Regions from separate parts of the Paenibacillus sp. DRB1-1 genome, predicted to be linked through region 2. Evidence: predicted binding sites of a transcription regulator. Region 2 holds the regulator's gene; the other holds the start of a gene.
The links. The regulator LexA, encoded in region 2, represses DNA repair genes until DNA is damaged. The targets are predictions, from matches to a motif close to CGAACATATGTTCG.
Positions count from the first base shown of each region.

Region 1 (10,671 bases), 680 kb from region 2:
CCCGGAAGGCGGCTTTACTGAAGCGGAAAGCCTGGAGGCCGAGCAGGCTGGGGCCCAGTCTACAGGACTGGGAAGACGTATTTTGCGTGCTGAGACCGCAGGAATGGCTGCATTGGCATGCATTTTATATGAGACAGGAGAAATGGGAGGGGTTTAATATGCCGTCAGTGGCATTTTACACATTGGGCTGTAAGGTAAACTTTTATGATACAGAAGCGATCTGGCAGCTGTTTAAAAATGAAGGTTATGAACAGGTGGACTTTGATGAGCAGACTGCTGATGTCTATCTTATTAATACATGTACCGTTACGAATACTGGTGATAAAAAGAGTCGTCAGATTATTCGCCGCGCGATTCGACGGAATCCAGATGCCATTGTGGCAGTGACGGGCTGCTACGCCCAAACTTCTCCTGCCGAAATTATGGATATTCCTGGCGTTGATCTCGTTATCGGGACTCAGGATCGGGACAAAATCATTCCGTTCGTACAGGAAATTCAAGAAACGCGTCAACCGGTGAACGCCGTGCGCAATATTATGAAGACGCGTGTATTTGAGGAAATGGATGTACCTGATTTTGCTAATCATACTCGGGCCTTTTTGAAAATTCAGGATGGTTGCAATAACTTCTGTACCTTCTGCATCATTCCGTGGTCGCGGGGTCTATCCCGTAGTCGTGATGCTGCGAGTATTATTGCACAGGCGCGTCAACTGGTTCACGCAGGCTACAAGGAAATTGTACTCACAGGCATCCACACTGGCGGTTATGGTGACGACATGGATAATTATGACCTATCTGATCTGTTGTGGGATCTGGAGAAGGTGGAAGGGCTGGAGCGTATCCGTATCAGTTCGATTGAAGCCAGCCAGATTGATGAAAAAATGCTTGATGTACTGAACCGTTCCACCAAGCTGGTTCGTCATTTTCATATACCGCTTCAGGCGGGGGACGACACCGTGTTGAAACGGATGCGTCGCAAGTACACCACAGAAGAGTTTTATAACAAAATGCTTATGATTCGCAAAGCAATGCCAGATGTAGCGATTACAACGGATGTGATTGTCGGCTTCCCTGGGGAGACGGATGAAATGTTCCGCAATGGCTATGAGCTGATGAAAAAAATCGGTTTTTCGGAAATGCACGTGTTCCCGTACTCCAAGCGCAGTGGAACTCCTGCGGCGCGTATGGAGGATCAGGTGGATGAGGACGTGAAAAATGCACGAGTGCATGAGCTGATACAACTGTCAGAGCAAATGCAACTGGCGTATGCTGAGAAGTTTGTAGGTCAGGTGCTGGAGGTCATTCCGGAAGTTGCCCCGAAAGGGACCGAAGATAGCGGCATACTTCATGGATATAGTGACAATTATATTCAACTGGCGTTTGAAGGTACTGAGGATCTGGTTGGCAAGGTATGCCGCGTGAAGCTGACGAAGGCAGGCATTAATGAAAGTGAGGGCCAATTGGTCCGCGTACTGGAGAATGGGCTGCAAACAGCTCTGTAAGAACAAAAAAAAGCCTGAACAGGCAATAGAGATGGCAAACAAGGATTTCGCCTTTCCTTACAGAGAGGACGGAATCCTTGTTGCGCAAGGAAGGGAGATTACAGGATGGCGGCAAAAAAGGAAATTTCCGCAGGCGGCGTTGTGTTTCGCAAACAGGGGGAGCAGCTTGAAATTCAGCTCATTACAGACCGATATGGCAAGGTATCCTTGGCTAAAGGGAAAATGGAGTTGGGAGAAACAATCGAACAGACGGCTTTACGTGAAATTCGTGAGGAAACAGGGTTGAACGGGCGAATTATCCAACATGTAGATATGATTGCCTATACGTATCAGCATCCGGAATTTGGGGAAGTGGATAAAGAAGTACACTATTATCTTGTAGAGGCACTGGATGGGGATTTACAGGCGCAGATCGAAGAAATTAAAGGAGTTGCGTGGCATACACCTGAGGAAGCATGGCGTCTCCAGCGCCAGGGTGGATATGACAATAATGATGTCATTTTAAGCAAGGCGCTGTCCATGCTAGGAATTAACGTTTGATTCTGTGTGGAGATATACGATCCTCTAAACGCATCCACACAGGTAGATAGCAGAGAGGCAAGACCAGCAGAGAGCTAATAACGTTAAACAGGGTTTGGGCATGGGCTACCTTGGCTCCGGGCTCGGTAGATATCCAGGCGGCGGCCATTTCCAGCCCAGGGATCAACGGCATAAAGAGCAATGCTCCGCCTACGTTCAGCAGCACGTGGGACCAGGCCACAAATTTGCCGGACACGCTGCCGCCAACAGCGGCAATCAGAGCGGTTACGCAGGTGCCTACATTGGAGCCGATGACGATGGCGATCCCCACATCGGCTGGCAAGGCACCCGCAGCGGCAAGGCTGATCGCCATGCCAATGACGGCTGCACTACTGTGAATCAGTGCGGTCAGGCAGGCTCCAGCAGCGAAGGCCCACCACATGTTGGCCGCAGCGTGGTCAAGAAACCAGCGGAATAGTCCGGCCTGCTCAATCCAGGGGCCGACCGTTTGCATTACGCGGATACCTGCCAGAATTAGCGAAAATCCAGCAAAGACGAGGCTGATATATTGTACAGCCTGCGGACGGCTAAGCCCATTGGAGCCGGATGAAGCTCCGGCGGACGCATACTGGCGACCGGGGATAGCTTCACCCCACAGGACGGCAGTGCTCCAGCATAGCAGTGAGCCGCAGAGCAGCGGAACAGCCAGCATGCCAAGCTGGAGCCCCATCAGCTCGGTGGTCAGGCAGGTGCCGATATTGGTGCCGAGAATGATGCCGAGCGTGCGGCCGTAGGTCAACAGCCCAGCGTTGACCAGTCCGATCGTCAGCACCGTTACGGCGGTGCTGCTTTGCAGCAAGGCGGTAATGCCTGAGCTGAACAGCATGCCCCGCCAAGGGGAAACTGTGGCGCGGTTCAGCCAGCGGGTGAGGAAGGGACCGGCCAAATGCCGGAGAGCTGCTTCCATCAGCTTCATCCCGCCCAAAAAAATAAACAGCCCGCCGCACAGTGGGAGTATAACATGTATAAACACGGGCATAGCCCCCTTTTCTAGGTGAAAATACTTATGTAACAGCCTATGATCTGTCGGGGACAGCCATGACAAGCATGGCTGAGCTCTTTTTTACGGAACGATAATTTTGTAGTATCTTCGCAAGCTTTAAAAGCGTGACGTCGATATAAAGACGGGCAGTAGCGGAGCGGTTCATTTGAATCTGGAGAAGCGCCAGCGTTCGCCTTTGCAACGGGATTCTTACCTTTAAATGTGTTACCTAATCCCAAGAATCCCGTTGCAACAGCGATCGTAAGATCAAATGAATCGCGGAGCCGCGCCCCATCGAACACCGCACTTTTAAGGGCTTTGAGTAACTTAAGAATAGGAGTGAAGGATTTTGCCTTCAGTAATATTAGAACGCAGCCGTAAAAAAAGACTGGAGCACGCACACCCTTGGGTGTTTAAAAACGAAATAGCCAAGATCGAAGGGGACCCAGAGGCAGGCGATTTGGTCAGTATCGTTAACCATCAGGGGCGTTATTTGGCGACAGGTTACTATAATCCAGCTTCACAAATTACAGTGCGTGTAATGTCCTACGAGCCGCTGGAAGCAATGGATCAAAACTTTTTTGCCCAACGCTTTCGCAAATGTCTGGAGCACCGCGAACGTTTTGTGACCGGGGGAGACGCTTATCGGTTGGTGTACGGCGAGGCTGATTTTTTGCCTGGACTGATAGTAGATCGATTTGGTGATGTGTTAGTCGTGCAGTTGTTAACGCTTGGCATGGATCGGCGCAGGGAAGAAATCAGGGATGCGCTCGTTGAAGTAGTGGGTCCTGTTGGTATATATGAGCGCAGTGATGTATCCATCCGTGAGCTGGAAGGATTGGAACAAACGAAGGGTCCTTTGTACGGTGATTGCCCGCGTCATGTGGTGGTGACGGAAAATGGCCTGCAAATCAAGGTTGATATCGTAGAGGGCCAGAAGACGGGGTATTTCTTTGACCAGCGTGAAAATCGTGCGGCTATAGCACCGTTGATGACAGGTTGGGGAGCACGTAGTGGAATTACGCTACAAGAAGTAGCTGCAGACTCAGGGGATGCGGGCACTACGGTCATGAAGCCAGTGAATAAAAGTGGTAAGGTTGTTGAATTTCCATTCTGGGACGGCGCAACCGTATTGGAATGTTTTTCACATACGGGAAGCTTTACGCTCAATGCCTGTAAACATGGTGCTAAAAAAGTAACTTGTCTTGATATTTCTGAGCATGCGATTGAAAGTGCGCGGGATAATGTCAAGCTGAACGGTTTTGAGGAACGCGTTGAGTTTGTCGTCGACGATGCTTTTCAATATTTGCGCAATCAAGTGAAGGGTGTAGAGGAACGCAATGCACGAGCCGGGGGCAAAGGAGATACATCCAAGCCGCTGACAGCAGGTGGCGGACGCACCTTTGACGTGGTCATTCTTGATCCGCCAGCCTTTGCCAAAACGAAGAACGCTGTCAAAGGAGCTACACGTGGATATAAAGATATCAACCTGCACGGGATGAAGCTGGTCAATGAGGGCGGCTATCTAGTGACAGCGAGCTGCTCGTTCCATATGCGGCCAGAGTTGTTTTTAGATACCATTAAGGAAGCGGCGGCAGATGCCGGCAAAATCCTTCGTCTGGTAGACTGGAGAGCGGCTGGTAAAGACCATCCTCAAATTTTGGGTGTGGAGGAAGGCCATTACTTGAAATTCGCCATCTTTGAGGTGCGCAGCCGGACACAGCTGTAGGTTTCATACAAGGTCAAAGTCAATCGCCTTTTTGGTGATTAAATAGGTAAAATAGACTCGTTTAGATATAAATCAGTCCTGTAGAGAAGGCGTGCACCAAGCCAATCTGCGGGACTGATTTGTTTTTTTTAGAGAGAGGAAGAATTGCTACAACATGGCAAACGTACGTTCTTTTCTCCCTTGCCTGATATGCTATACTGTTTAATAGAATGTTGTTCGTTGGAAAGGAGGCCGCATCATGTCGGTCCGCTTGTTGATTGGCCGCTCTGGGAGTGGTAAAAGTACGTTAATCCGCAATGAAATGACGTCTATGTTACGCGAGGAGCCGCTAGGTAAGCCTATGCTGTTACTTGTACCGGAGCAATCGTCATTTGCTTCTGAGCATGCGTTACTTACAGAAGCCGGAAACGGTATTCAGGGGTCGGTGCGCGCCCAAGTGATGGGATTTCATCGTCTTGCCTATTTAGTTATGCAGGAAACCGGGGGTTCAGCACTGGTGCCTGTAACGGAAGAAGGCAAGAAGATGCTTTTATATAAAATTATTCGTCGTCGCAAGGATGAACTGAGTTTGTTTAAGGATTCGGGAGACCAGCTCGGCTTTGTGGATCGGTTGAATACATTGTTTACGGAGCTAAAGCAGTATGGAAATGATACTCGGTCTGTACCGGAGCAACTGGAGCGAATGAACGCTGCTGGAGAGTCAACTCCGATTTTGCGCGGCAAGCTCAAAGATATCAGTCTAATCTATGAGGATTTTGAACGAGAGCTGACGCTTAAATATATTGACGGTGAAGATACGCTGCGCATGCTGGCAGAACAGATTGCTCAGTCTTCCCTTGTGCGTGGGGCAGATATTTGGATGGATGGCTACCGCAGGTTTACACCACATGAATACAAGGTGGTGGAGCAGCTTATGCTGCACGCTTCTTCGTTGACGGTGGCGCTGACTTGCAGCCGCAGCTACGAGAGCGGGCAGCTTCCGCATGAGCTGGATTTGTTTCATCCTTCAGCGGCTACGTATGTAAAGCTCAAAGGAATGGCAGACGAGCTGATGGTAGAGACGCAGACACAATTACTACGCCCTGATCCGCTGCCGAGATTTAAGGAGCGTCCGGCGTTGGCATATTTGGAGGCTAACTTTGAACATCATACAGGGTTACGGAATCAGGAACAACGGATGCGGCAGCAAAAGCTACGAGAGCAATGGGCAGAAAAGCAGCCAGAGGGAATAAAACTGTACACTGCGGCTAATCGCCGTGCAGAGCTGGAAGGGGCTGTACGCGAAATGCGCCGTCTGGCCCGAGATGAAGGCGCGCGTTATCGGGAGATGGCTCTGTTTGTGCGTCATATTGAAGATTATGAGCCATGGGTGGAACCGATATTCAAACAATATGAGGTTCCAGTATTTCTGGATCAGAGGAGAAGTGTATTGCATCATCCCTTAGTGGAATTGATTCGGGCTTCACTGGATATCGTGCAGCGTCGTTGGCGATATGAGGATGTATTCCGTGCGGTCAAAACAGACCTTCTCCTGCCGCTGGATGGTCGGGTGAGCCGTGAGGAGATGGACCGTTTAGAAAACTATGTACTAGCCTGCGGAATACAAGGCAGCCGTTGGACAGACAGTCGCCCGTGGCAGGCTGTGCCCAGCTTGTCACTGGAGCTGGAGGAGCAGGAACGGAACCGTAGGCGGGATGAAACGTTGGATTTGATGGAACTGTGCCGGGATGTGATCGTGACGCCTTTACGTGCGTTTGAGAAACGTGTGGGCAAGGCACGAACTGCACTTGAGAAGTGTGAAGCGGTATATCTGTTACTGGAGGATGCAGAAATCGGCCACAAGCTGGACGCCTTCATTCATCAGGCAGAGGAATCAGGAAAACCTGAGCAGGCGAAAGAGCATCGTCAAGTATGGGATGCAGTGCTTGAACTACTGGATCAAATCGTCGAAATGATGGGTGACGAGAGGCTGGATACCTCTTTGTTTGCGGGTGTGCTGGAAACGGGATTGGCTGAGTTTCGTATGGGACTTGTTCCGCCAGCTCTGGATCAGGTTCTAGTCGGAAACACGGACCGTACACGTGTGTCCGGTATTCAACATGCTTTTGTGCTAGGTATGAACGAAGGTGTGATGCCGGCTGTGTTCCATGAGGACGGTGTGCTGAATGAGCAGGAGCGTACGGCATTAAACGAACGAGGCGTAGAGCTGGCGCCGGATATGACAAGACGTTTGTTGGACGAACGTTTTCTCGCTTATACAGCCCTTACCTCAGCCGGTAAAAGCCTGTGGATGAGCTATGCAGTGACCGATGAAGAAGGGAAGTCGTTGCTGCCGTCTGAGTTAGTACGACATGTGCGGCACCTGTTTCCTAGTCTGGACGAACGTCCACTGGCTGGATACCCTTTGCCAGGGGATGCTTGGACGACGCAATGGGAGTATGCTTCTCATCCGTCCGAGGCTTTGCCGCAGCTCATTGCGCAATTACGACATTGGCGACGTGGCGGTGACATTTTATCTCCTTGGTGGGAGGTATATAACTGGTATGCAAGCCAGCAAGGGCGTGAGAAGGACAAGCTACGTCAGCTGTTGACGTCACTTTTTTACGAGAACCATGCCGAAATGCAGAAGGAAACGAGCCGCCGTCTGTACGGCAGCAAGCTGCGTACCAGCGTATCTCGTATGGAACGTTTTGTGGCATGTCCATTTTCGCACTTTGCCTCTCACGGTCTTCGTTTGAAGGAACGTCAAATGTATCGCCTGAAAGCCCCGGATATCGGACAATTATTCCATGCCGCGCTTGGAGAGATGGCGATCAATTTGCGTAAACGCAATGTTAGCTGGGGCAGTCTCAGCACGGAGGAATGCCGCCAAGAGGCGGAAAGTACAGTGGAGCGTTTGGCACCTCGTCTGCAAGGCGAGATTTTAATGAGCTCCAAGCGGTATGGCTACATTTTGCGCAAATTGAAAGACATCGTGAGCCGTGCTTCGTTGATTTTAGGTGAACATGCGCGAAGAGGTAGTTTTGAGCCGATTGGGCTGGAGTTAGACTTTGGACCGGGTCAGCAGCTTCCTCCGTTAAGCTTCCGGTTAGATAACGGCGTTGTGATGGAAATTGTCGGACGGATTGACCGTGTAGATGTGGCAGAGGGAGAAAAGGGATTACTTTTGCGTGTCATCGATTACAAATCTAGCCAAAAGGATCTCAAGCTGCATGAAGTGTACTATGGCCTGTCCTTGCAAATGCTCACCTACCTGGATGTGCTGCTGAATGCGGCGGAGGAATGGTTGGGCGAGACAGCTTATCCAGCGGGTACACTGTATTTTCACGTCCACAATCCGATGCTGCAGTCGCTTAACGGTCTTAGTGCAGAACAGGCCCGTCAGGAGCTTTTGAAACGTTTTAAGATGAAGGGATTATTGCTCGCGGATCGGGATGTAGTTGGGCAAATGGATACAGCATTGGACAAGGGATATTCCTCTATTTTACCTGTTGCGGTGAAAGCAGACGGCAGTTTTTATAGCAGTGCTTCGGTTGCTTCGCCGGAACAGTGGGACAGCCTGCTAGCTTCGGTACGTCATAATATTCGGACGATTGGTACACGGATGACAGAGGGCGATGTGGCCATTGAACCTTATCGTATCCAGCAAGAGACGGCATGTACCTTCTGCTCTTTTAAGCCTGTTTGTCAATTTGACGACAGTCTGGAGGGCAGTGGCTACAATCAATGGGGTAAACCAGGGAAAGATCAGATCTGGAATCTGCTGGGTCATACACAGGAAGGGAAAGGAGGAATGGACCAATGATAAGCACGTCAAATACTAAAGGCATGCCGAAGCCGGAAGGCAGTATGTGGAGCGATGACCAGTGGCGTGCAATTTCGGAATCTGGTAACAACATGCTGGTCGCGGCAGCGGCAGGGTCTGGTAAAACTGCGGTACTCGTAGAGCGTATTATTCGTAAAATCGTCGATCCCCAGCTCGGCTTCAGTGTGGATCGGTTACTGGTAGCGACCTTTACGAAGGCTGCAGCCGCCGAAATGCGTCAACGGATACGCGAAGCGTTGGAACGTGTACTGGAACAGGAACCGGAAAGTGAGCATGTACGCCGCCAGCTATCGTTGCTGAATAGGGCCTCGATTACGACGCTTCACTCATTTTGTATGGAGGTCATCCGCAGGCATTATCAGGCCATTCCCCTTGATCCCGGTTTTCGGATTATGAATGAGCATGAGACAGAATTGCTGCGTCAGGAGCTCCTAGAAGAACTGTTTGAGGAGAAATACGAGGCTCATGATGAAGGCAGTACATTCCGCAGACTGGTCGACTGGTTTAGTGGAGAACGCACCGATGATGCAATGTACGTGCTTGTTCAGCGGCTGTATGATTTTTCTCAAAGTCATCCTTGGCCAGAACATTGGCTGCGGGAGACAGCGGCAGCATTTCGTGTACAGGATGTAGCCGCTTTGGGAGAGACTCCCTGGGTTCGCAGCATTTTGGCGGATGCTGCACTTTCATTGCGCGGCGCAGCGAGCTTGCTGGAACAGGCGCATGAAACAGCTATGCAGCCCGGCGGTCCTGCGCCTTATGCCGTGACGTTGCAAGAGGATGCGGCGATGGTGAAGGGATTGCTACAAGAGCTGGAGACACAGCCATGGGCATCTCTATATGATCATTTTCAGACAGCTTCCTTCGGTAAGCTCAAGCCCGTCAAAAAAGATCAGACCGAGCCTGCATTGCAGGAACGGGTTAAAACGCTGCGCGAAGCAGCCAAAAAAATGATTACAGATATGAAGGCTTCCCTGTTTGGCAGGAGAGCAGAAGCCTATTGGGAGGAGTTGCACGCCGCGGCTCCGCTGATGGACGAATTGGTAGAAACCGTGATTGTATTCGGGGAACGATTTCAACAGCACAAGCAGTCAAAAGGGCTGGTGGACTTCGGGGATTTGGAACATTATTGCCTGAAAATATTACGACATCCCGATTCTACTCCGTACAAGCTACTACCTTCCGACGCTGCGCTCGAATACAAGGCGCAATTCGACGAGGTGCTGCTGGATGAGTATCAGGATACGAATACCGTACAGGAAGATATCGTCAGGCTGGTATCACGGGAGGAACCGGGTAACCGTTTTATGGTGGGCGACGTGAAACAGAGTATTTATCGGTTTCGGCTGGCGGAGCCGGGTCTGTTTTTGAATAAGTATCAACGGTACGGCATGCAAGAGCAGGAAGATGGCTTATTAATTGATCTGGCGCGTAATTTCCGCAGTCGGGAGGAAGTTGTCGATGCGGTCAATTTGGTGTTCCGCCAGATTATGAGTGTGGATGTGGCGGAAATTGAGTACGATGAACGAGCATGGCTGGTACACGGCGCATCCTATCCCGACCAGTCGGATCAAGACCCTGCATCTGTATATGCACCTGAGCTGCTGTTAGTTGATAAGGGTGGACATGGTCTTTCTGAGGCTTCGGAGCTGTCCGAAACGGGGGACGAATCTGCTTTACAGGAAAGTGAGCTGGCTGAGCTTGTGGAGTTAGAAACGGCACAGTTAGAGGCTCGTGCGATCGCGCAACGGATTAAAGAACTGACCGGAGATACTGGACAACCACTGTTGATTTACGACAGAGGATTAAAAGCGATGCGTCCGGCAGTCTACGGCGATATCGTCATTTTGCTTCGTTCGGCAAGCGTGTGGGCCCCCCTAATTGTGGAGGAACTGCGGCTTGAGGGCATTCCGGCCTCCGGGGAGCAGACGACAGGCTTTTTTAAAGCAACGGAAGTTGAGGTAATGTTGTCTCTACTGCATATTATTGATAATCCGCAGCAGGACATCCCGCTTGCATCAGTGCTTCGTTCGCCGATTGTCGGCTTGACCGA
Region 1 is NZ_JBODQH010000001.1:4,525,875-4,536,545, forward strand. It holds gene ACQW03_RS20360 (16S rRNA (uracil(1498)-N(3))-methyltransferase) at 1-157, shown strand, start outside; gene mtaB (tRNA (N(6)-L-threonylcarbamoyladenosine(37)-C(2))-methylthiotransferase MtaB) at 159-1,502, shown strand; gene ACQW03_RS20370 (NUDIX hydrolase) at 1,608-2,042, shown strand; gene ACQW03_RS20375 (Na/Pi cotransporter family protein) at 2,032-3,054, opposite strand; gene ACQW03_RS20380 (class I SAM-dependent rRNA methyltransferase) at 3,413-4,792, shown strand; gene addB (helicase-exonuclease AddAB subunit AddB) at 5,031-8,597, shown strand; gene addA (helicase-exonuclease AddAB subunit AddA) at 8,594-10,671, shown strand, end outside.
Region 1: addB (helicase-exonuclease AddAB subunit AddB) is a predicted target of LexA. The motif match lies at 4,951-4,964, and genes of this name have one in related genera.

Region 2 (10,671 bases):
CCGGGCTTAATACCATATCGCTCCAACAGCTCTTGGTTAAGCTTACCGGGCTTATCCATCTCTATAACTCGGTAGCCATAGCTGTCGATCCGATGATCCAGCAAAGCTGACTCCACCCGGAATTGACCGTCATCAAACAGAACCCCGCCCGTATGCTCCACAATATGTAGTTGGTAATTGATACGCGATTGGCTGATCCCCAAAGATAGCTCGATATATTGCTGGATTCCAGGCGGTCCATATACCGTCAGTGGTGTCGTTCCCCCCTGATACGCCCTGCTCGACAGCAGTCCCGGCAGACCAAAAAGATGATCCCCATGCAAATGGGTGATAAATATTTTTTCAAGTCTGCTTAGTTTGAGCGGCGAACGCAATACCTCTTGTTGAGTGCCTTCCCCGCAGTCGAACAGCCACATGCTTCTTCGTTCTTCCAGCAAACGAAGAGCGATGGACGTTACATTTCGCTGAATCGTAGGCACTCCTGCATTTGTACCGAGAAAATAAAATTCCATAACATTAACCTTCTTCCTGCTGACCAGCAAAAAACCTCCGAAGCTCGGAGGGTATTTGCTATCCCATCTGATAAAGGTGTTAAACCTTTTCGACGTTAAAATACTGCGCCTGAGGGTGGCTGAACACCATGGCTGATACAGAAGCCTCCGGTTCCATCATAAACCCTTCCGTCAGCTCAACGCCAATATCCTCAGGTTTTAACAACTGGAACAACGGTCCCTGATCCTCCAGATCTGGACATGCTGGATAGCCAAAGGATACCCGTATGCCTTGATATCTGGCACCGTGTCGCTGTTTCATTGTCATATCGGCAGGGTCTGGGAACCCCCAGCTATCCCTGATAATATGGTGAAGCCGTTCCGCTAACCCTTCTGCTACTTCGAGTGCTACCGCTTGAAGTGCATGCGAGCGCAGATAATCCCCTTTATCTTTCCACCGGGTAGAAATCTGCTGAATCCCATGACCAGCTGTAACGACCATGAAACCTACATAGTCCATAACCCCGGATTCCACTGATTTCAAAAAATCAGCCAGACATAGATAAGGCTCTACCTGCTGACGCGGGAATGTAAATGTGTGCAGTACCTTGCTCACATCCGACGGATCATAGATCAGAATTTGGTCTCCTTGGGACTGAGCTGGAAAGAAACGATACATAGCATGTGCCTGGATGATTCCGTCTGTCACAGCTTCAAACATGATGCTGTCCACGGTTTCCTTCAACTGAATCGCTTTCGGATCTTCCGAAGCCAGCAGCTGCTCAACATTTCCTTTTAAACCAAGATGATGCCCCATTAGCATCTGCATATTCACGTAAGGCAAAATATAATTCAATGGATAATTACGCAGTACATGACGATCCGTATCTGGTGGAATATAGACGGGCAGATCCTGAGCAATGTTAGAGCGCACAGCCCGAGTGAGCTTAGGGAGCGGCTTGGCTTCCACGACTATTGCCGCTTCAGCCTCCCGCTCAGCCTCCATGTCCTCAGCCATTTTTTTGCGGGACTCAGGATTCATTAGCTTGTTGGCAATATCCAGACCATCCATAGCATCTTTTGCATAGGCAACCAGACCATCATACTCAGGACGGATACGATTTTTAGTGAACTTACGTGTTAAAGCAGCTCCACCAACCATTATTGGAATATCAATATTCGCATTTTTCAAATCCTGTGCGGTCAGCACCATTTGTTGTGCCGATTTAACAAGCAGTCCGGATAAGCCAATCATATCGGCCTTTTCTTCACGGTAAGCCTCAATAATGCGTTCTGGTGGTACTTTTATACCCAGATTCACGATATGGTAACCATTGTTGGATAGAATAATCTCCACCAGATTCTTACCAATGTCATGCACATCACCTTTGACTGTAGCCAACAAAATCTTACCTTTTACTGAGGATTCATTCTTCTCCATGAACGGCTCTAAATAAGCCACGGACGCCTTCATCACTTCAGCGCTTTGCAGCACCTCCGCAACAATCAATTCGTTATTGTTAAACAGTCGTCCTACTTCCTCCATCCCCTTCATCAGCGGGCCGTTAATAATCTCCAGCGAAGAATATTTCACGAGCGCTTGCTCCAGATCCGGAATGAGTCCCTCCTTACTTCCCTCGACTACATAGGAAGCCAGTCGTTCTTCAAGCGAAAGGTTTGATATCTTTTCTTTTTTCTCCACTTTCTTGTTACGGAAAGCTGCTACAAAAGCGGATAAAGTATCGTCATTTGTTTTATAGATCAAGTCTTCCGCAAGTTTCCGCTCATGCTCTGGAATGGATGCATAACGTTCAAGCTTCTCAGTGTTTACAATCGCATAGTCCAGACCTGCTTTGGTGCATTCATATAAATAGACGGAATTGAGCACTTCACGACCCGCTTCCGGCAAACCAAAAGATACGTTACTGATGCCCAGGATGGTATGCACTCCGGGAAGCGCTTCTTTAATAATGCGAATGCCCTCAATGGTTTCCTTAGCTGAACCGATATATTGCTCATCACCTGTTCCTACTGGAAATACGAGTGTATCAAAAATTAGATCCTCCGCTGCCAAACCGTAACGGTTCACCAACAGATCATAAGAACGTTTAGCTACCTCAAGCTTATCCTCACGTGAAATAGCCTGTCCACGTTCATCAATTGTTCCAACAACAACAGCAGCGCCGTACTTATGAATAAGAGGAGCCATTTTCTCAAATTTCTCTTCACCATCCTCCAAATTAATGGAGTTAATTATTGCCTTGCCTTGCGAATATTGAAGTGCTTTATCAATGACTTTAATATCCGTAGTATCAATCACTAAAGGTACCTTTACCTTGTTTACAACCAGTTTCAAAAATGCTTCCATATCCGTCATTTCATCGCGATCCGGGTCCTGCACACAAATATCAATGACATGCGCTCCGCTTTTTACCTGAGCACGGGCAATTTCAGATGCCTCTTCATATTTGCCTTCCACGATCAAACGCTTGAATTTGCGGGAGCCCAGAACATTCGTTCGCTCACCAACCATATACGGACGATTGTCCTGTTCAATATATACAGGCTCAATGCCCGATACGGCAGGAGGATGATGACCTACCAGCGGACGCGGCTCAAACTGCGCCATACTTTCACTCATAACTCGAATATGCTCAGGCGTGGTACCACAACATCCCCCAGCAATATTCAACCAACCTTTTTCAGCGAAAGCAGCCATTTTACGTGCTAATGAATCAGGCGATTCATGGTATTGGCCATTTTCATCGGGCAAGCCCGCATTTGGATAACAGCTAATAGCTGCAGAGGACATTTCAGACAGAGAGCGAATATGATCACGCATAAACTCTGGACCTGTAGCACAATTCAACCCAATCGAAATTGGATGTAAGTGTTCCAGTGATATGGAAAAGGATTCGATATTTTGTCCGGCCAACGTCGTTCCCATAGGCTCAATCGTGCCTGAAATCATTAGCGGAAGCTCGATACCTGTCTGCTCAAAAGCTTGCCGAATTCCGATGCTTCCAGCTTTGACGTTAAGCGTATCCTGTGAGGTCTCCAATAGCAGTACATCGACCCCGCCTTCAATAAGCGCCAAGGCCTGCTCTTGATAGCTTTCAATCAGCTCAGCAAATGTAACCCCACCTGTGACAGACAAGGTTTTCGTGGTTGGGCCCATAGCTCCTACTACAAAACGTGGCTTGTCTGCAGTGCTGTATTTATCCACCGCGTTACGCGCCAGTTTGGCCGCCACCAGATTAATTTCACGGGCACGTTCGGGTATATCGTAATCCGCCAAAACGACGGATGTTGCTCCAAATGTATTCGTTTCAATTAGGTCTGCTCCGGCCTTCAAGTATGCTTCATGAATCCCTTGAATGACATCCGGTCTCGTTAAGACCAGCATTTCATTACAGCCCTCCAACTCTTCCCCACCAAAATCATCGGGGGAAAGGTCTTCCTGTTGAATCATGGTGCCCATGGCCCCATCAAGAAGGAGTATTCTTCGTTGTAATGCATCCTGCAAGCTAACTTTATCCAAATTTCTTCACCCCCGCAAAACGTTAAATCCTAGTTTAGCAGAAACCGTATCATTTAGATAGATTGAAGTAAAAACATACGTTTTATACAGGTTGTTCTTTGTAAAAACGACTTCTCTAATCCATTTTTACAGTTTGTAGCATTAAAGAACGCACTTAACCCTGCAACCTTTAGCTATAGTCATTTGCATTATAAAATGTTGAAATCCTGTATTGTACAACGTTTCAAGACATGGTATTCTTTATACAACATTAATCCAAGTGGAAAAGAGGGAATAAATATATGGCCGAAATCTTACTACGTAATACAAACAAACGTATTAGCGGTGAAGAACAAGTACGTGAATTTCTGGAGAGTCACGAGATATTGTATGAACATTGGGATGCTTCCAAATTGTCTGGGGAGCTGCAAGAAAACTTTACCTTAACAGATGATCAAAAGGCCGCTGTTCTCAAAACATTTGAACCCGAAATCAAGGATTTAGCCGCACGTCGCGGATATAAAATATGGGACGTTATCACTTTATCTGAAGCAACGCCGAATTTGGACGAGCTGCTGGCCAAGTTTGAGCAAATTCACACCCACACCGAGGATGAGATCCGTGCCATTGTCGCTGGTAAAGGCATCTTCATTATTAAAGGCCCTGAAGAGATCGGCTATTTTAACGTAGAGCTTTCACCGGGAGACGTTATCTCCGTACCTGAAAATATACCTCACTTCTTCACTTTAATGGAGAATCAAAAGATCGTCGCAATCCGCTTGTTCATCGAAGAAAATGGCTGGATTGCCGAACCGTATGAAGATCCAACCTTCATTAAAGCATGATTACGAATTTATCCTTGTGTGAATAAAAAAACTCCCTCTGCTCTGTAACAATCGAGCGAAGGGAGTTTTCTTAATACTTGTTTCTAAAGACTATGGATTTCTTACTTTAACGATTGAATAATTCCGTCCAATTCAGACAGATGCTTGATCTGGAACTTCGGCTTGATCTCTGTGGTATTGGTTTTAGCGTTTCGGTTCACCCAGACCGAGTGTACACCTGCTGCCAACGCTCCTTGAATATCAGTCGTCAGTTTATCTCCTACCATTAAAGCATGTTCAGGCTCAATACCAAGAAGCCCCAAAGCATGCTGGAATATAGACGGATCAGGCTTGCCTCGACCAAATGAACCTGAAATGACAACATGATCAAAGAAAGGAGCTAATTGAGGAACTCCATCCAGTTTCTCCTGTTGTAGATCAGGGGAGCCATTTGTCAGCAATAACAGCTTGTAATGTCCCTTCAATTGTTCTAGAATTTCAAACGTTTCTTCATATACATGTGGACGCGCACGTCTTTCCGAAGCAAATTGGGTAGCCAGCTTTTCCGCCAACTTCTCATTATCTATCCCTAGTTGCTGGAGTCCTCTGCGCCATGATTCCTTTCGATAAACAGGGGCCAACTGTTCCAATTGGCGGAATTCAGGTTGCTCGCCTGCTCTAAAATTTGCCCACAATCCTTCAAACGGATTAATGCCGATCATTTGAGTAAAACTAAAGGTTTCATAGGATTCATACAAAGCGCGTGCTTCCTTGCGTACGGCTTCCTCCAGAGTTTTCGGATCAACACCTGCTTCACGGGAGCCTGTTTGGCACGCTGCATCAAATGCCTCTTCTACACTACGTTCATCCCACAAAAGGGTATCATCAAGATCAAACATTACCGCCTGAATCGTCATCGGATTATCCACTCTCTTTCCACAGTATATGTACGCCTATTTGCTTGATTAGCATTTGGATCGTTATGTGTGCCTATATTAAGCAAGCGGCCGCAGCATGTTATATGAAATAACATCTTGCGGCCTTCGTTACAGAGCTACAGGCTTAATCAGTTATTTCTTGTCTACCTGTATCTGATTGGATAGTGCAAACTTCTCAAGTCTCTCTGCAATGGCATCCGTGTCATAGCGACCTAATGATTTTGTGAAAATAAAATTACCGCCCTTACCTTTTCTTTCAACGGTTACGTAACCCTTTTCAATCTTAATGCCTTTCATGTCCCCTGCCGTCATTGGACGTTCTCTACCACCTTTCAGCATATAGAGAGTATCCTTTCCCACTTTCAGATAAGGACGACGGATAAAAAAGATAACAGCCAGCATCAAGTACAGGCCGAATACAAGCCAATCCATCCCTCGCATACCGGTCTTAGTCAAAAAGTAACTCATAAGCATGTACAATACAGAAAGACCAGCCAGCATAATTGGCACAGTAATGTTACGGCCACGGAAAATATCCATTGCAGAACCTGCGACGCTAATGGTTTGAATACCTTGCTTTTTGCGCGATTTATTTAAATGCGCTGTGTTTTTGCGTACTTTTCTTTCAAATGATCGGGCCATCTCTCAATTCCTTCCCAGATATATTACATTAAAACAATTGCCTCAAAGCTGATCTATAGAGATACCGAGAACGGCACCTAAAACAAAAGGCAAATTGCAGGCTTGAGCGCTTTAACAACATTAATGCTTCAGCCCGTCATTTCCCTTTGATGTATCATCGTCCACAAATTCAATCGTTTCAAGCTGCTGCCGAAAATTACTGCGAATGTTACCTAAATAAATTTCCCGAAGATTGGCGCGCTCTGTGGTTTCCTCTTCTGTCAATCCCTCGGATTTTGCTTTGCGCGCTAATTCATTAATACGCTGTACTAAACTGTCTATATCCAAATTGTGTCCCCTCCATAAAAGCAAAGATATAATACACTTTGACATGTAGAAAAGAGCTTGTCAAGGCTCCCACATTACGCTCCCTGACAAGCTCTAATAGTTTATAGATCAGAAGTTAGGAAGCTTGAGTATCTGACCTGCCTGCACTCCCCGATCCTCTAAATCGTTAATTCGCACAATTCCTTCTATATATACCCGTGTATCCATTCGTTCCGGTTTATGATTTGTGGCAATCTGCCACAACGTATCCCCAGGTTGTACCGTCAATTTAGTCATTTCTTCCTTGGAAGCTGAAGGAGCCGCGAAAACCGTAAGTACGCCTGCTCCTGCAATCCAAGCAACAATCACTATAATAAGAAGCTTAAGTAGAAGAGTATTACTAATAAACTGCATAAAACGCGCTCTCCCCTCTTTTCGGGTCTCCTGTAAATTTTCTAAATTCATTGGAAAAATACTTTGATAGGTGCTATATTTCATCATTGGCTGCGTCCTCCAAACGTTTGTTCTTATGTTTTCACAATATAACACGAACATTTGTTTTGTTCAATAGAAAAGAGAACAAAAGTTCGCAATTATTTTCAGGGATTATTTAGAACTTATGTTTGTACGAACGGAGGTTCTATGCTATAATTTTCCCAAACGTTACTAAATGGGGTTGATACGGTATGTCTAAGATTTCGAGCCGCCAGCAGGCCATTCTTGAATTTATCCGCAATGAAGTGCGTCTAAAGGGATACCCCCCTTCTGTACGCGAAATAGGCGAGGCTGTCGGATTGGCCTCCAGTTCTACGGTTCACGGTCATTTGGATCGTTTAGAAAAAAAAGGACTCATTCGCCGCGATCCTACAAAACCACGGGCTATTGAGTTACTCGGTCAAGACGAATCGGATAACAGCAACTTGATTAATTACTCCATTAGTCGTGTGCCCGTCGTCGGCAAAGTAACCGCTGGTCTTCCTATTACGGCGACAGAAAATATTGAAGATTACTTTCCTCTTCCCCAACACTTTGTTGGTGAGGATAAAATATTCATGTTATCTGTTGTAGGCGAAAGCATGATTGAGGCTGGGATTGCTAACGGAGACTATGTAATCGTACGTCAGCAGCAGACCGCTGATAATGGTGATATTGTTGTAGCTATGACAGATGAAGACGAAGCTACAGTTAAAACCTTCTACAAAGAAAAAGATCATATCCGGCTTCAACCTGAAAATCCAGCCTTTGAACCGCTTCGCCTGACACACGTCAGCATTTTGGGCAAGGTTGTAGGACTCTTCCGGGACTTCCACTGATTTCTCGTTCTTTCTCCCCCGTTATTCTAACCACTAATACAAAACCGGCTGCCTAGGGCAAGCCGGTTTTGTATTGCTATTATGTTTATTATGTATCTCACAACTATTTTTTCATTTCAGCAACCTATTCCTATTTTTTCTACTATAAAATCAGCCTCCTCATCTCAAATAATCCCCCACTGATCTTGAGCAGCTATACTGTCATGGGCAAAACTAATAGATCTTTTTTTGTTTTAGATAAATATGGTATATTAATTACTCATAGCTCTGTAGGAGGAATTAAATGAAAAAACTTGTAATTTCAGCGTTTGTTGTGATATTTATCGCCATAAGCTGTGGAGTTCCAACAATGGATCATTTGTATGCAAAAGAGAACTCCCACATAACAACCTACGACCATATTTAGTTTACAAATACTTATCCATTTCAGGTATTTAGAAAAGCAACTCGAAGCTGTAATTTTCGAAAGAAATAATTATCCAGGAGACAGCCAAGAATATAAACAGCTCTCTGAACAATTGAATCATATTCTTGCTCAAGAGGCGTACTACGAGAAAAAACTTAACACTCTTAATAGTAAATAATTTTCATACTAACTGCCTATTATCTTTATCTACACTATTAGACTCATGCTGACCTGCCTGTAACATTCTCCTGCAACGTAAAGTTGAAAAGGCGAAGACAGGTTCGCATGAGTTTTTTTATTAACCATTAGGAATATAGGTACTAGCTTCTTTTTGCTTTTAATAGATTTATGCTGATACATTACTATCACAATTGACATATGTATATAGCAGAACTAAGCAAAGGAGATATGCAGATGATCAGAAATAGAGTTAAAACGTATAAGCATCGCATCGGGAAAAACAGATATCTGGTCGTTAAAGTCTTTCAAGCCGCAGCTGCTAAAACAGGAAGCGGAAATGCACTAGCAACCAATGCCTTGAATATCAAAATTTCCAAGCGTAAGCATAAACGCCACTAAGATTTAACCGCACCTTCATTTCTTTGAAGGGAGGTGATAATATGAGCAGAAGACATTGCAAACGTGATTTGAGAAGAAGAAGATTAAACATCCGTTCCACTCAAAGAGCCATTGCGCGTGCAAGAGGTAACGCACTGGCTGTTAATCTGTTTAGCGTAAATGATAGACAACGCAGACGCTAATAATCGTTTTCAAGCAAAAGCGGGAAGGATTCTTCCTGCTTTTTTTGTGTTAAACGATACACCCAACTCCTAAATTCCATAGAACTGCTAAATTCAGTTGCCTTCCTTTAAATACCATCGACATATTCAACTATGCTTCCACTAGTTAAAACAGAAGCGAAATAGTACCCAGTCAAAGCAGCAGAATTCTTGACTCAAAAACTTTGTGTACAACTGACCACACCTATAGCCCTCAAACTTGCTTCAGCTTTTTTCACTTAAGTATTCTGGCTGTAAATCCGTCCAGGATTTGTACGTTGCTGCATTGTTTGCTCAATTTTTTATTTTTAAATTTTATAAGGCCCCACTTGCCCACCACCGTATTCCACAACCTCCATCATATCCTACTCAGCGGCTGGACTACAGATGCTCTTATCTGACTTAATGCAGCTGAAAACAATTCGATATTCGATCAACACTTCATATGTATGATTCATGTTGATCAACTCGACAATTCATTCTGGATAAGCGCTAAAAATCCTTCTCTAAATAATCATCCCCATACATGATTATTAGAAAGCTAATATCCGACACATAAAGATAAAATACAACAAACAAAGACAAGAAAAAAATTTCTCTTCACAACCAATGAACTATGTACAAAAACATTACACATGTATAACATTAAATACAAATACTAGAAAGGTGGTAACAATTTAATGAAAAAAGTATCTTTACTAGCATCAGTAGCAATGCTTATCTCATCTGTAGCTTTTGCTGCACCTTCTTTTGCAGATCAGGTCACAAGTGACACTTATAGTTCATTACAAGACTCAAATAGAAGTTTAGAGTCTGTTACGCCTTTTGCTAATGTTGAATATGTCGTTACTGTAAATACGGCCAATCTCAAAGATGCGGGAACAGACTCGAACATCTCTATAACTCTGTATGGTTCTAATGGAGATTATGCTACCGCTACACTCAATGGTAGCTTTGAACAAGGAGATTCCGATACAACAAGAATCAGCACTAGTAACCTAGGTGACATCAGAAAAATTACTATTAGAACTGATGGATCTGGGTATAAACCAGGTTGGAAAATCGCTAATGTCAAAATATCTGGAAACGGGAAAACTTTCTCATTTGCAGGTCCTAACCGTTGGCTTGGTGACGGCGGTTCCGCAGATTCCGAAACACTTTTTCCATCCTAAAAACAAATATTCATACAAAAGACTCTGTCGATATCTGGATAGAGTCTTTTTGTTTTGGATGAATAATCCTACTAAAATTGTATCGCCGTAATTATAACCCCATCTCATGAATCAATTTTAATAATAAACTCACTAATGGGAAAAATGTTATGTAAATTTGCCATATAAACAAAAGCTAAGAAATGACCGCTGGAAAAGTATATTGAATCTTCTTAATACTATACTGAAAGATATGCAAAGTATCGTGCGTATTATCGCAAATAAAGACCTATACCAGTTA
Region 2 is NZ_JBODQH010000001.1:5,202,318-5,212,988, reverse strand. It holds gene rnz (ribonuclease Z) at 1-512, opposite strand, end outside; gene metH (methionine synthase) at 592-4,032, opposite strand; gene ACQW03_RS23355 (1,2-dihydroxy-3-keto-5-methylthiopentene dioxygenase) at 4,314-4,856, shown strand; gene ACQW03_RS23350 (HAD family hydrolase) at 4,958-5,752, opposite strand; gene ACQW03_RS23345 (hypothetical protein) at 5,906-6,415, opposite strand; gene ACQW03_RS23340 (DUF896 domain-containing protein) at 6,536-6,742, opposite strand; gene ACQW03_RS23335 (LysM peptidoglycan-binding domain-containing protein) at 6,851-7,219, opposite strand; gene lexA (transcriptional repressor LexA) at 7,408-8,034, shown strand; gene ACQW03_RS23325 (hypothetical protein) at 8,855-9,019, shown strand; gene ACQW03_RS23320 (hypothetical protein) at 9,061-9,201, shown strand; gene ACQW03_RS23315 (PLAT/LH2 domain-containing protein) at 9,900-10,391, shown strand.